2 regions of the Diaphorobacter sp. JS3051 genome follow, and region 1 is predicted to be linked to the other one. Evidence: predicted binding sites of a transcription regulator. Region 1 holds the regulator's gene; the other holds the start of a gene.
The links. The regulator sigma-54, encoded in region 1, starts transcription at its own class of promoters, with help from an activator protein. The targets are predictions, from matches to a motif close to TGGCANGNAANCTGCTTT.

Region 1 (7,268 bases):
AGCCGCGTTTGAACAGCGGTTCGCCCGAGGTGTCGATGTAGATCTGGGCGCGGTCGCTGGTCAGGTGCAGGTGCACGCGCACGTCGGGCCACTGCGTCTGCACGTCGGGGCGCACGCCGGCCTTGGCGCGGAAGCGGTCGGCCACGGCATCCTTCACGCGCAGCGCGGCGAAGTTCAGGCTCTTGAGCGGGCTGTGCTGCGCCGTCACCTCCACCTTGAAGCTCTGGCGCGGGGTGAACCAGATCTCCCAGGCCACGTCGGCCGCGGCGGCATAGATGTCGTCCTCGTTGCGGTAGGGCCGCTCGGCCAGTTGCACCAGCACGCGCTGCGCCAGGCGGCTGTGCAGGTTCAGGCGCAGCGCATCGCGCCACGAGGCGCGCAGCAGCACGCCCGCGCGGCCCACGAGCAGGTCCTGCCCGGCCAGCCCCGTGAGGCTGTGCACCTCGTCGGCCAGATAGCCCTCCACGCCAGCGGCGCAGGGCAAGAAGAGTTGAAGCTGGTTCATTGCGGCTGTGCTGCGCGCTGCAGCAATGGCTGGAGCACGGATTCAGGAATGGGTGCGGGCTTGCGGGCCGCCCGGTCGATGAAGACGATGCCGGTCTTGCCGCGCGCGATCTCGCGCCCCTGGCTCTTCTCGGTCATCCGGAAGACGAGGTCGAAGCCGTAGAGGTTGAAATCCTGCGGCGTCATCTCCACGCGCAGCGTCTCGCCGTGGAACGCCTCGGACTTGTACTGCGCCACGATGTCGCCCACCACGGTGGACAGGCCCGCCACGTCGGCCTCGGGGTAGCCCAGCGACTTGAAGAAACGCACACGCGCCTCGGACACGAGGCTGAGCAACTGCGCGTTGTCCAGGTGCCCGCCCTGGTTGACATGGCTGATGTAGATCTGCAGCTCGGTACTGAAGCCGAAGTGCGGGGGAAGGTCAAAGACGACGCGTGCCATGGTTCAAAGTGCCTTGCGGAGGTTGGCCGGGGCGATCTTGAGCGCCTCACGGTATTTGGCCACGGTGCGGCGCGCACATTCAATGCCCTGCTCCTTGAGCATCTCGGCGATCTGGCTGTCCGACAGCGGCTTGTGCGGGTTCTCGGCCGCGATGAACTGCTTGATGAGCGCGCGCACGGCCGTGCTGGAGGCGTTGCCGCCGGTTTCGGTGCCCAGCCCCGAGCCGAAGAAATACTTGAGCTCGTAGGTGCCTTGCGGCGTGGCCATGTACTTGGCGGTGGTCACGCGGCTGATGGTGGACTCGTGCAGGCCCAGTTCATCGGCAATGTCGCGCAGCACCAGCGGGCGCATGGCCAGTTCGCCATGCACGAAGAAGTTCTTCTGCCGCTCCACGATGGCGCGCGACACGCGCAGGATGGTGTCAAAACGCTGCTGGATGTTCTTGATGAACCAGCGCGCCTCCTGCAGCCGTGCCTGCAGCGCCTGGTGGCCTTCGCCACGGCCGCCGCGCAACGCACCGGCGTAGATGTCGTGCACGCGCAGACGCGGCATCACGTCCGGGTTGAGCTGCACGCTGAAGTTCTGCTGTCCGCCGCGGCCAGTTTTCTTGACGATCACGTCGGGCACGATGATGTTGCGGTCCACGTCGGCAAAGCGCCTGCCCGGGCGTGGCTCCAGCCGTGCGATCAAGGCCATCGCGGCACGCGTGCGCTCTTCGCTGGTGCCGCAGGCCTGCGCCAGGCGGCGCACGTCGCGCTTGGCCAGCAGGTCCAGCGGCTGGCCGCAAATGGCCAGCGCGGCCTGGATCACGTCGGGGTCGCCCTCTTCGTCCTGGTCCATCGCACGCAGCTGCAGCGTGAGGCATTCGGCCAGGCCGCGCGCGCCCACGCCCGCGGGCTCCAGGCTTTGCAGCAGGCGCAGCGCGACTGTGAAGCGGTGCACCAATTCATCGAGTTGCTCGGGGTCTTCGGTGCCCGCCAGGCTGGCGGCCAGGTCCTGCAGCGACTCGTCCAGGTAGCCGTCGTCGTTCAGCGATTCGATGAGGAAGCGCAGCGCGGCCATGTCCAGCTCGGACAGGCGCAGCGCCAGCGCCTGGCGGTGCAGGAAGGCCGTGAGCGACTCCTGGCTGCGGGCCAGCTCGGTGGCGTCCACCTCGTCGTCGCTCCCCGCGCCGGCACCGTTGCGTGCCGGAGCGTCGCCGCCCCACTCGCTGTCGTCGGGCGCCAGGTCTACCGAGCCGTCGCCTTCCCAGTCCGCGGGTTCGGCCGTGGATTCGGCGGTGGAGGTTTCTGCATCATTTTGGCTTGTAGCGCTTTCCTGTCCTGCGCTGACAGCTCCTGAATAAATAGCATCTTCGGCTTCGCGGTCTTGCTCGCTCACCGGCGCATCGGCCTGGGCCAGGCCGAACTCCTCGCGCGGGGCCTCTTCCAGCGTGCGCTCCAGGAAGGGGTTCTCGTCGAGCATCTGCTCGACCTCCTGGGCCAGCTCCAGCGTGGACAGCTGCAGCAGGCGGATCGACTGCTGCAACTGCGGTGTGAGCGCCAGGTGCTGCGAGACGCGCAGCGACAGGCCGGGCTTCATGGCCTGCAACCCACTGTCTGGTCCTGCATCGCGCCGTGGTCGCCCATCACTCTCACATGCGGAAGTGCTCGCCCAGGTACACCCGGCGCACTTCCGCGTTGTCGACGATGTCCGACGGCGTACCCTGAGCCAGCACCTGGCCGTCGCTGATGATGAAGGCGTGGTCGCAGATGCCCAGCGTCTCACGCACGTTGTGGTCGGTGATCAGCACGCCAATGCCGCGCGCCTTGAGAAAGCCAATGATGCGCTGGATCTCGATCACGGCGATCGGGTCGATGCCGGCAAAGGGCTCATCCAGCAGGATGAAGCGCGGCTGCGTGGCCAGCGCGCGCGCGATCTCCACGCGCCGGCGCTCGCCGCCCGACAGCGCCAGTGCAGGCGACTTGCGCAGGTGGTCCACGCGCAGCTCCTGCAGCAGCGCGGTCAGGCGCCGCTCCACCTCGGCGCGCGGCAGGGTGCGGCCGGCCTCGTCGGTCTGCAGCTCCAGCACCGCGCGCACGTTGTCTTCGACATTGAGCTTGCGAAAGATCGAGGCTTCCTGCGGCAGGTACGACAGGCCCAGCCGCGAGCGCCGGTGGATGGGCATGTCCGTCACGTCCTGCCCGTCGATGCTGATGCGGCCGCCGTCGCTGCGCACCAAGCCGACGATCATGTAGAACGACGTGGTCTTGCCGGCGCCGTTGGGGCCCAATAGGCCCACCACCTCGCCCTTTTGCACGACCACGGACACGTCCTTGACCACCTTGCGGCTGCCGTAGGACTTCTCCAGGTGCAGCGCCTCCAGGCGGCTGACGCCTTCGCTCATGCGCGCATCGTCCAAGGCCGCGCTCACTTTGCGCCGTCCAGGCTGGGGCTGGTACGCAGCGCGGGCGGCTCGGTGCGCACGGGCGGCGTGGCGCTGGTGCCCGAGGCAGGCTCCTTGGGCGCGAGCACCGCCCGCACCCGGCCGCCCGGCGTGCCGGCAGTGGCGCCGGCGGGCGCGGTCTTCTGCCCGTCCACGGTGAACACGTCCGTGAGGTTGTTGTAGACGATGAGGGCGCCGGCCAGCTCGTCGGTCAGTGTGGCCTCGCGGTAGCGGCGCAGCTCGGCGCGGCGGATGAGCTTCACCACGTCGGCGCGGCCGTCGTATTCGATGACCTCGCCCTCGCCCTCGACGAACTCGTCGGGCGCGCCCGGCGCGGTGTCACGTTTTTGCCGGAAAAAAGCGCGCTTGCCCGGCTCGGCCGTCACCACACCGTACTGGAAGCCGTCGGCATCCTGGCGCACCTCCAGCTGCGCGCCGCGCAGCACGATGGTGCCCTTGGTCATGACGACACGGCCGGTGAAAACGCTGGTCTGCTTGAGCTCATCGTGGCGCAGGGCATCGGCCTCGATGTTCATGGGCTTGTTGCGGTCGGCTTTTTCGGCATGCACCAGCGGCGATGCGGCCAGCGCCAGGGCCAGCGCTGCGGCGCGGGACAGGAGGAGGAAGGGCAATCGGGTTCTCATAGAGGGCACGAATCTTGCGGTCATTGTACTGACGCAAGCGCGCCGCCGCCGCAGTGGATCGCATCAACCCGTACAGGCCTGCCACCGGCTGTCATGCCGCCGCGCCAACCGGTGCGCAGGCATGAAAAAAGCGCGCCCGTAGGCGCGCTTGTCGCTGGTGGCGGCGGGGCGCTTCAGCCCTTGCGCGCTACGCCAACCAGGTGCTCCACCACCTGCAGCACGCTTTGCATGTTGCCCGCCATGGTGCCGTCGGTGTAGTAGCGGCCGGCCACTCCCATGGAGGGAACGCCTTCGACCTGGTAGCCATCCTGCAGCTGCGACGCCTTACGCACTTGGTTGGATACGGTGAAGGAGTTGTAGACCTCCTTGAACTTCGCCACGTCCACGCCCTGCTTGCCGATCCAGTCGAAGATCAGCTCGTCCTTGTTCAGCGGCAGGCGTTCCACGTGCACCGCACGGAACACCTTCGCATGCAGCTCGGGCAGCTTGCCCATGCCTTCCAGCGCGTAGTAGAGCTTTTGCTGCGGCACGAAGCTCGCATTGAACGCCACGGGCACGCGGCGGATGTGCAGGTCCTTGGGCGCCGACTTGATCCAGGCCTCCAGCGAAGGCTCGAACGTATTGCAGTGCGGGCAGCTGTACCAGAAGAACTCGATGACCTCGATCTTCCCGGCAGGTGCCTCGGTTGCGACGGGCTTGCCCAGCTTGACGTAGTCCTTGCCTTCCTTGAACTGGCGGCCTTGCGCCAATGCGGGCGCCGCCAGCGGCAGGCTCAGGGCGGTGGCCGCGGAGGCGACGGTCAGAGAAAACTCACGGCGTTTCATAGGTTGGGATCACTCCTGGACAGCATGGAGGGTTGTGAGCGCCAGCGCGGGCAAAAGTTCAGCGCTGCACCCGGACCAGCGCGGACTCCACCCCCGCGCCATCGAGTTTTTCCTTCAGCGACTCGGCGTCGTCACGCTTGCCGAACGGGCCCACGCGCACGCGGAACACCGTGCGGCCGTTCTGCTCACGCTCGCTGACGCGCGCCTCCCAGCCCAGCATGGCCAGCTTGGCGCGCTGCGCATCGGCATCCTGCTGGGTGCGGAACGCGCCCGCCTGCACGAAGTATTCGAAAGGATCGGCACTGGTCGCGGGAGCGGGCGCCGCGTTGGCCTTGGCGCGGGCCAGGTCGCCCAGCGGGTCGGCCGACGTCGGTGCCGCGCCGGGCCGGCTGGCCGCCGCCCGCGGACCCGACGCAGGCAGGGCTGCGGCGGTCGCGGTGTCGGACGCGGGAGCGGCAGCCGGCGCAGCGGGGCGCACAGGGTTCTTGCCGTACAACGGCGCGTTGGGGTCCCAGTTCTTGTTCTTCGTGGCCTCGTCCTGCTCGGACGCACGCGGCGTGCTCTTGTTCAGGAAGGGCACGGGCACCTTGGTCACATACACGGCCACGGCCAGCGCGACTCCCAGGCCCACGATCACCCCGAGGATGAAGCCCACGATGGTGCCGCCGCGTTGCTGTTTCTTCATATCAGTGGTCACTTACATTCTGGCTGGCGCAGACACGCCCAGCACCGCCAATCCATTGTGCAATACCTGCGCCGTGGCCGCGACGAGCGCCAGCCGCGCCTGCTTGACGGTCTCGTCGTCCACCAGAATGCGCTCGGCGTCGTAATAGCTGTGGTAGGCGGCAGCCAGGTCGCGCAGGTAGAACGTCACGTCGTGCGGCGCATTGCCGGCCGCGGCCGCGGTGAGCATCTCGGGATACTTGGCGAGCAGCAGCATCAGCGCCTGGGCCTGCGGGCCTTCCAGCGGCGACAGGTCCACATCGCGCAGCGCGGCCACGTCGTAGTCCTCGCGCCAGCCGCGCAGCACCGAGCAGATGCGCGCATGGGCGTACTGCACGTAATACACGGGGTTGTCGTTGTTCTGCGCCACTGCCAGGTCGACGTCGAAGGTGTATTCGGTGTCGGGCTTGCGCGACAGCAGGAAGAAACGCACCGCGTCCTTGCTGGTCCACTCGATCAGGTCGCGCAGCGTCACGTAACTGCCGGCGCGCTTGCTGATCTTGACCTCCTCGCCATTGCGCACCACGCGCACCATGGTGTGCAGCACGTAGTCGGGGTAGCCCTGGGGGATTCCCACGTCCGCCGCCTGCAGGCCGGCGCGCACGCGCGCGATGGTGCCGTGGTGGTCCGTGCCCTGGATGTTCACCACCTTGGTGAAGCCGCGCTGGAACTTCTGGATGTGGTAGGCCACGTCAGGCACGAAGTAGGTGTACGTGCCGTCCTGCTTGCGCATGACGCGGTCCTTGTCGTCCCCGTAGTCGGTGGACTTGAGCCACAGCGCGCCGTCCTGCTCGTAGGTCTTGCCGTTGGCGACGAGGCGCTGCACGGTAGCGTCCACATGGCCGTTGGCGTAGAGGCTGGACTCCAGGTAGTACTGGTCGAACTGGAGGTTGAAGGCCTGCAGATCCTTGTCCTGCTCATTGCGCAGGTAGGCCACGGCGAACTGGCGGATGTTCTCGTAATCCTCGACATCGCCATTGGCCGTGAACGCACGGTCATCGGCCTGGACGGTGGCCTTGGCGAGGAAGGCGTCGGCGATGTCCTGGATGTAGTCGCCGTTGTAGAAATTCTTGGCCAGCGGGTTGTCCGCGTCGGTGGGCCAGCAGTCATCCCCCGGCTTGAAGCCCTTGGCGCGCAGTTGCGTGCTCTTGGTGAGGGTGTCGATCTGCACGCCCGCGTCGTTGTAATAGAACTCGCGGTGCACGCTCCAGCCCTGGGTGGCGTACAGATGGCTGATGGCGTCGCCGATGGCGGCCTGGCGGCCGTGACCGACGTGCAACGGGCCGGTGGGGTTGGCGGAGACGAACTCCACCAGGACTTTCTCGCCGCGCGCCGGCTGGTAGCCATATTGCGCGCCTTGCGCCAGCACCTCGTGCACCACCTGCTGCTTGGCGGCGGGCTTGAGGCGGATGTTCAGAAAACCGGGGCCGGCGATCTCGATGGCCTGCACCCATTTTTGGAACGCGGGCGTGGCCTCCAGCGCGGCCTGTAGCTGTTCACCCAGTGCGCGGGGATTCTGCTTGAGGGGCTTGGCCAGCTGCATGGCGGCCGTGCACGCGAGGTCGCCATGGGCAGCGACCTTGGGAGATTCGAAGGCCGCGCGGCTGCCTGCGCCGGGCGACACCTTTTCCAGCTCGTCGGCCAGCGCCGCGAGCAATTCCTGTTTGACGGAGAGCATGGGGGCGGATTCTACGGGCCGACCCGTCA
Region 2 (7,268 bases), 1.3 Mb from region 1:
TCGAACTGCTGTTGACCCAGAACGTGGACGGCCTGCACAGCGCAGCGGGCAGCCAGCGCACGCTGGACCTGCACGGGCGCATCGACACCGTGCTGTGCATGGACTGCGGCATGCGTGCGCCGCGTGTGGCGTTGCAACACGAACTGGAGCGGCGCAACCCTGGATGGGTGGCGCTGCAGGCCGGCGCCGCGCCCGATGGGGACGCCGATCTGGACGGACGGGACTTCGGCGGCTTCGATGTGCCTTCCTGCGCGCACTGCGGCAACGGCCTGCTCAAGCCCGACGTGGTGTTCTTTGGCGAGAGCGTGCCGCGCGAGCGTGTGGAGGCCGCGCGCGCGGCGCTGGCACGCTCGCAAGCGGTGCTCGTCGTGGGCTCGTCGCTCATGGTGTATTCGGGCTTTCGGTTCGTGCAGGCGGCGGTCGATGCCGGCCTGCCCGTGGCAGCGGTCAACCAGGGGCGTACACGGGCCGACGGGCTGCTGGCGCTCAAGCTGGAGCAGGACGCAGGCACTGCCCTGCAGGCGTTGGCCCACGCGTGGGCGCAGCCCCATGCCAGCGTGCCCGCCGCGGTTGCTGGGCTCGTCAGCGGCCGTTGATGCTATCGTGCGGTCCCAAAGCGCCGCCTGGCCGCGTGCCGTGCAGCGCATAGCTTGCATAGGAGACACCATGCACCGCACCGCAACGCCCGGCGCGCATCCTTCCGCGGGTGCCGCGCTGGCGCTGACCACGGCAGGCGTCGTCGCCCAGGCCCACGCCCGCTCGCAGTCGTTCGGGCTGCAGCCCCATGAGCAGGCCGACCTGCACCTGCTGGACCGCCAGACCCTGGCCTGGACCGTGGCACGCAACGAGGCCCTGTGCGCCCATGCGCGCCCCGTCATGGAAACCCTGGCGCAGCAGCTGCGCGGCACGCAGAGCATGGTGATGCTGACCGACGCGCAGGGGGTGATCCTGCATGCCGAGGGCGATGATGCCTTCCTGGACCGCGCCGGCCGCGTGGCCCTGCAGCCCGGTGCGGGCTGGTCGGAGCGCAGCAAGGGCACCAACGCCATTGGTACGGCGTTGGCCCTGGGCGATGCGGTGCAGATCAACGGGCGCCAGCATTACCTGAAAGCCAACCAGTTCCTCACCTGTTCATGCGCTCCCATCCTGGATCCGCAGGGGCAGATCCTCGGCGCGCTGGACGTGAGCGGCGACCGCCGCGGCCACAGCGCCCACACGCTGGCGCTGGTGCGCATGTCCGCCGCGATGGTGGAGAACCACCTCTTCGGCAAGGTGTACGAGGATGCCGTGCGCCTGCGCTTTCATGCGCGCGTCGAGTTCCTGGGCACGCTCATGGAAGGGCTGGCGGCGTTTACCCCGCAGGGGCGCTTTCTGGCGGCCAACCGCAGCGCGCAGTTCCAGCTGGGGTTGTCGGGACCGGCGCTGGCGGCACACACCTTCACCTCGCTGTTCGGCCTGTCGATGGGCGCGCTGCTGGAGCATGCGCGCCGCTCGGTGCCCACGCTGCTGGCGCTGCAACTGCCGGCAGGCGTGTCGGTGCACGCACAGGTGGAGTTTGCGCCACGCGGCGGCGTCACGCTGCCAGTGTGCCCGGACGTCCCGGCCGAGGCCCCGCCGCCGCGCGCGCGGCCTGCTGCGGCCCCCGGCCTGTCCAGCCTGCGCTACCTGGACACGGGCGACGCCCAGCTGGCGCAGGTGATCGAGCGCGTCACGCGGCTGCTGGGGCGTGGCGTGCCCACGATGATCCTGGGTGAGACGGGCACCGGCAAGGAGTTGCTGGCGCGTGCCATCCATAACGACGGCCCGCGCGCGCGGGGGCCCTTCGTGGCGGTGAACTGCGCGTCCATTCCCGAGTCGCTGATCGAGGCCGAGCTGTTCGGCTACGAAGAGGGCGCCTTCACCGGCGCGCGCCGCAAGGGCAGCGTGGGCAAGATCGTGCAGGCGCACGGCGGCACGCTGTTCCTGGACGAGATTGGCGACATGCCGCTGGCCATGCAGGCGCGGCTGCTGCGCGTGCTGCAGGAGCGCAGCGTGGCGCCTCTGGGCAGCACGCGGCAGATCGAGGTGGACGTGAACGTGGTCTGCGCCACGCACCGCAACCTGCGCGCCATGATGGCCGACGGCCAGTTTCGTGACGACCTGTACTACCGGCTGAACGGCCTGGTAGTGCGACTGCCTGCGCTGCGCGAGCGCACGGACCTGGCGGTGATCGTGCAGCGGTTGCTGCGCGCCCAGCATGACTCTCCCGCCGCAGACAGCCCCATACCGGTGGCGCCCGAGGTGATGGCGCTGTTCGCTGCCCACCCCTGGCCGGGCAACCTGCGCCAGCTGTCCAACGTGCTGCGCACGGCGGCGCTGTTGGCCGAGGGCGCGGACGCGATCACGTGCGCGCACCTGCCGGAGGACTTCCTGGAGGAATGCGAGGCGCTGGCGCAGCAGGGCCGCGTGGTGGCGCAGGCGTTCTCTCAGCCAGCGGTGCCGCCAGCGGACGGCGCGCGCGCCGCGGCCCCGGCTCCGGCCCCGGCCAGCGTGCGGCCGCTGGGCGATGTGGCGGCCCATGCGCTGCAGCAGGCACTGGATGCGCACGCGGGCAATGTCTCCGCCGCCGCGCGCGCGCTGGGCGTGTCGCGCAACACGGTGTACCGCTACCTGCGCGCGCAGTCGTGTCGCTCCTGAAAAAGGAGCGATTTGCGCTGGTTGGGCGGGCGATTCAGCCGAAATTGACCTGAAAAACGCCGCCGATACAGCGCGAGTAGCTATTAAATAAAGAGCAACTCTAGAACAGCGTCACTGGCCGCCCGTTGGCGGCGGCCCCAGCGCTTCGATGGCGGCCCATTCCTCGTCGGTGTACAGCCGTGAGCGCGTGAGAAAGCGCATGCCCGTGGGCCCTTCGAGCGAGAACATGCCCCCGCCGCCCGGCACCGCATCGATGAGGAGGTGCGTGTGCTCCCAGTACGCGAACTGCGAGCGGCTCATGTAGAACGGCTGCCCGGCGATCTCGCCCAGCAGCACGTCGGCATCGCCCAGCAGGAACTCCCCGCGGGCAAAGCACATGGGCGCGCTGCCGTCGCAGCAGCCGCCCGACTGGTGGAACATCAGCGGCCCGTGCTGGGCCACCAGGCGCTTGATGAGCGCCGTGGCCTCGGGCGTGGCCGACACGCGGGTGGCGGGCGGCGCTGGCGTGGTCATGGCGTTGCCTGTGCCGCGGCGTCAGGCCGCCATGTCCAGCACCACGCGGCCCTGGATCTGGCCCTTGTGCATGCGCGCGAACACGTCGTTGATGTTCTCCAGCTTCTCGGTGCGCACCGTGGCCTTCACCTGGCCGCGCGCGGCGAAGTCCAGCGACTCCTGCAGGTCCAGACGCGTGCCGACGATGGAGCCGCGCACGGTCACGCCGCGCAGCACCATGTCGAAGATGGGCAGAGGGAAGTTGCCCGGCGGCAACCCGTTGAGCGACACCGTGCCGCCACGCCGCACCATGCCCAGCGCCTGCTCGAAGGCCTTGGGCGACACGGCCGTGACCAGCGCACCGTGCGCGCCGCCGATCTCCTTTTGCAGGAAGGCGGCCGGGTCGGTGTCGCGCGCGTTCACCGTCACGCTGGCGCCCAGCTGGCGGGCCAGCGCGAGCTTGTCGTCGTCCACGTCCACCGCAGCCACGTTCAGCCCCATGGCGCGGGCGTACTGCACGGCCATGTGGCCCAGGCCGCCAATGCCGGAAATCGCCACCCAGTCGCCGGGCTTGGTGTCGGTCACCTTCAGGCCTTTGTACACGGTCACGCCGGCGCACAGCACGGGGGCGATGTCCACGAAGCCCAGGTCTTTCGGCAGGTGGCCCACGTAGTTGGGGTCGGCCAGCGCGTAGTCGGCAAAACCGCCGTTGACCGAATACCCCGTGTTGCTCTGCGACTCGCACAGCGTCTCCCAACCGCCCAGGCAGTGCGTGCAACAGCCGCAGGCCGAGTGCAGCCAGGGCACGCCCACGCGGTCGCCTTCCTTCACATGCTTGACGTTGGCGCCCACGGCGGCGACGAAGCCCACGCCCTCATGCCCCGGGATGAAGGGCGGATTGGGCTTGACGGGCCAGTCGCCCTCGGCGGCGTGCAGGTCGGTGTGGCACACGCCCGAGGCCTCGATCTTCACCAGGATCTGGTCGGCGGCGGGGGTGGGCACGGGCACCTCTTCGATCGTCAGCGGCTTGCCGAACTCGCGGACCACGGCGGCTTTCATTGTCTTGGCTGGCATGGGATAAACCTCCTTCTCTGTGCAAATGAACGCAAGGGGAGCCCCCGTGCACCAGCCGCCCCCGCTGGGACGGCCAGTGGGGGCGCTGTATGGGCTTAGAAGAAGCCCAGCGGCTGCTGGGTGTAGCTCACCAGCAGGTTCTTGGTCTGCTGGTAGTGGTCCAGCATCATCTTGTGGTTCTCACGGCCGATGCCCGACTGCTTGTAGCCGCCAAACGCGGCGTGCGCGGGGTAGTGGTGGTAGCAGTTGGTCCACACGCGCCCGGCCTGGATGCCCTTGCCCATGCGGAAGGCGCGCGCGCCATCACGGCTCCACACGCCCGCGCCCAGGCCGTAGAGCGTGTCGTTGGCGATCTCCAGCGCCTCTTCTTCGGTCTTGAAGGTGGTCACCGAGACCACGGGGCCGAAGATTTCCTCCTGGAAGATGCGCATCTTGTTGTGGCCCTTGAACACCGTGGGCTGCACGTAGTAGCCGCCGGCCAGGTCGCCGCCCAGGGCGGTGTTGCGCGCGCCGCCGATGAGGCACTGGGCGCCTTCCTGCTTGCCCAGGTCCAGGTAAGAAAGGATCTTTTCCAGTTGCTCCTGCGAGGCCTGGGCGCCGATCATGGTGTTCTTGTCCAGCGGGTGGCCCTGCTGGATGGCGGCCACGCGCTTGAGCGCGCGCTCCATGAAGCGCTCGTAGATCGATTCCTGGATCAACGCGCGGCTGGGGCAGGTGCAGACCTCGCCCTGGTTCAGCGCGAACATCGCAAAGCCTTCCAGCGCCTTGTCGAAGAAGCCGTCGTCGGCGGACATCACGTCCTCGAAGAAGATGTTGGGGCTCTTGCCGCCCAGCTCCAGCGTCACGGGAATGATGTTCTGGCTGGCGTACTGCATGATCAGCCGGCCCGTGGTGGTCTCGCCCGTGAAGGCTATTTTTGCGATGCGGTTGCTGGAGGCCAGCGGCTTGCCGGCCTCCAGGCCAAAGCCGTTGACCACATTGACCACGCCCGGCGGCAGCAGGTCGCCAATGATCTCCATCAGCACCAGGATGGAGGCGGGCGTCTGCTCCGCGGGTTTCAGCACCACGCAGTTGCCCGCAGCCAGCGCGGGGGCGAGCTTCCACACCGCCATCAGGATGGGGAAGTTCCACGGAATGATCTGCCCGACCACGCCCAGTGGCTCATGGAAGTGGTAGGCGATGGTGTCGGCGTCGATCTCGCTGATGCCGCCTTCCTGCGCGCGCACGGCGCCGGCGAAGTAGCGGAAGTGGTCGATGGCCAGCGGAATGTCGGCTGCCATGGTCTCGCGCAGCGGCTTGCCGTTGTCGATGGTCTCGGCCACGGCGATCTGCAGCAGGTTGGCTTCCATGCGGTCGGCGATGCGGTTCAGGATGTTGGCGCGCTCGGTGGTCGAGGTGCGGCCCCACGCGGCCTTGGCTTTGTGCGCGGCGTCCAGTGCGGCGTCGATGTCCTTGCTGTTGGAGCGCGGCACGGCCGTGAACTTCTGGCCGTTGATGGGCGAGATGTTCTCGAAGTACTGCCCGTCCACGGGCGCCACCCACTGCCCGCCGATGTAGTTGCCGTACTGCTGCTTGTAGGGGTTGGCGATGCCAAGGCTGGCGATTTCGGCCATGTTCATGTGGTGTCTCCTGAGTGCTTGTGAAGGAATGCCACCGATGCGGCGGCGGCAGTGCCTCAGTGCAAGCGCCGTGCCAGAACGGCTGCAGAGGGGAGGGGCGGTGGGGCGTGCCGCGGCTGTGCCGCAGCGGCGCAGCCGTGTGCCATAACGCAACAGTGCGTCGGCCCATGACGGAACACCCGTTGGGGGTGCAGCCGTACGGATGTGCTCAGATTGCTATGCTTTATATAGCTGCCAGCGCAGTATGCGAGGGAGTTTTAGGCGCTTTTGCCTGATCTACTCCCGCGGATCACTCGGCGCCGGGTGTGCCGCCTGTGGGGCCGTTGGCGGGCGGGGTGGGTTTGAGACGCGGCAGGGCTGCCAGATGCTGCGCTGCCTTGTGGGCCTGTTCCACGGCGCGGCGCAGGTCGCCCAGCAGGCCCGTCCACTCGTGCACGGCCGTCACTTCCAGCAAGCCCTGGGCACCCGCGCGCAGCACGGCGGCCTTGGCGGCTTCATACGCCGCGTCGAACACGGTGTGTGCGGTGTTCACCTGGTCCAGGTCGTGGGCCTTGGGATCGGCGGCGGCAAAAAAATCCAGCGCCGCGGTGAAGGCCAGGGGCAGCGCGGCCAGGGGGTGGCCTTCGGGCGTGGTGGGCGCTACCGTTGCGGGGTGCGTGACGCGCAGCGCCTGCTGGCCCACCTGGTGCATGACACGCGCCAGCGTGTCGTAGTAGCCCGCAATGCGCAGCAGCTCGGGCATCTGGTCGGCCACGTCGCGCGATAGCGGCTGGCGGCTCACGTCGCTCACAAACGCGCCCACCTGCTGCTGCAGCTGCTCCAGCGCCTGCAACTGGCGCGTGAGCTGGCTCGCGGCCTGTGCGCCGGCCGGTTGCCAGGGCAGGGCGACGGGCGCCATGCGGGTGGCATCCGACGCCAGCTGCAGTGCCAGGTGGCCTACGCGCGCCATCTCGCGGCGCAGCGCCTGCAGGGCCAGCGCGGGCACGGCGGCCACGTTGTGGTCCAGGAACTGCGCACGGGCCACGTCTTCGTCCGCCGAGCGAAAGCGTGCCAGCAGAAAGCGCGCAAGCGGCCCCGACAGCGGCCACATGAGCAGCACGCCCAGCAGGTTGAACGCGGTGTGGAAGATCACGAGCTGCGTCACTGCGTCTCCCTCACCCGTGAGCCATACGCCCAGATGATGGATGGCCGCGAGCAGGGGCGACAGCAGCGCCAGGGCCGCCGCGGCCGTCACCACGTTGAACAGCACGTGTGCCGCCGCCAGGCGCCGCGCGTTGGAAGTGGCGTGGATGGCGGCCAGGATGCCCGTGAGCGTGGTGCCCACGTTGGCGCCGATGACCACGCCCGCGCCCACTTCCACCGCCAGCGAGCCGCCCGCCACGGCCGTGAGCACCACCGCCAGCGTGG

Region 2: a site for sigma-54 is predicted at 5,920-5,937, ahead of adh (aldehyde dehydrogenase). Genes of this name have one in related genera too.

What each region holds. Positions count from the first base shown of each region.
Region 1 covers NZ_CP065406.1:2,356,015-2,363,282, forward strand. The annotation lists gene I3K84_RS11280 (class I SAM-dependent RNA methyltransferase) at 1-505, opposite strand, end outside; gene I3K84_RS11285 (thioesterase family protein) at 502-945, opposite strand; gene I3K84_RS11290 (RNA polymerase factor sigma-54) at 949-2,526, opposite strand; gene lptB (LPS export ABC transporter ATP-binding protein) at 2,579-3,331, opposite strand; gene lptA (lipopolysaccharide transport periplasmic protein LptA) at 3,355-4,014, opposite strand; gene I3K84_RS11305 (thiol:disulfide interchange protein DsbA/DsbL) at 4,188-4,838, opposite strand; gene I3K84_RS11310 (SPOR domain-containing protein) at 4,897-5,523, opposite strand; gene argS (arginine--tRNA ligase) at 5,536-7,239, opposite strand.
Region 2 covers NZ_CP065406.1:1,023,818-1,031,085, reverse strand. The annotation lists gene I3K84_RS04915 (NAD-dependent protein deacetylase) at 1-596, shown strand, start outside; gene I3K84_RS04910 (sigma-54-dependent Fis family transcriptional regulator) at 667-2,676, shown strand; gene I3K84_RS04905 (DUF779 domain-containing protein) at 2,788-3,189, opposite strand; gene adhP (alcohol dehydrogenase AdhP) at 3,211-4,242, opposite strand; gene adh (aldehyde dehydrogenase) at 4,338-5,861, opposite strand; gene I3K84_RS04890 (Na/Pi cotransporter family protein) at 6,151-7,268, opposite strand, start outside.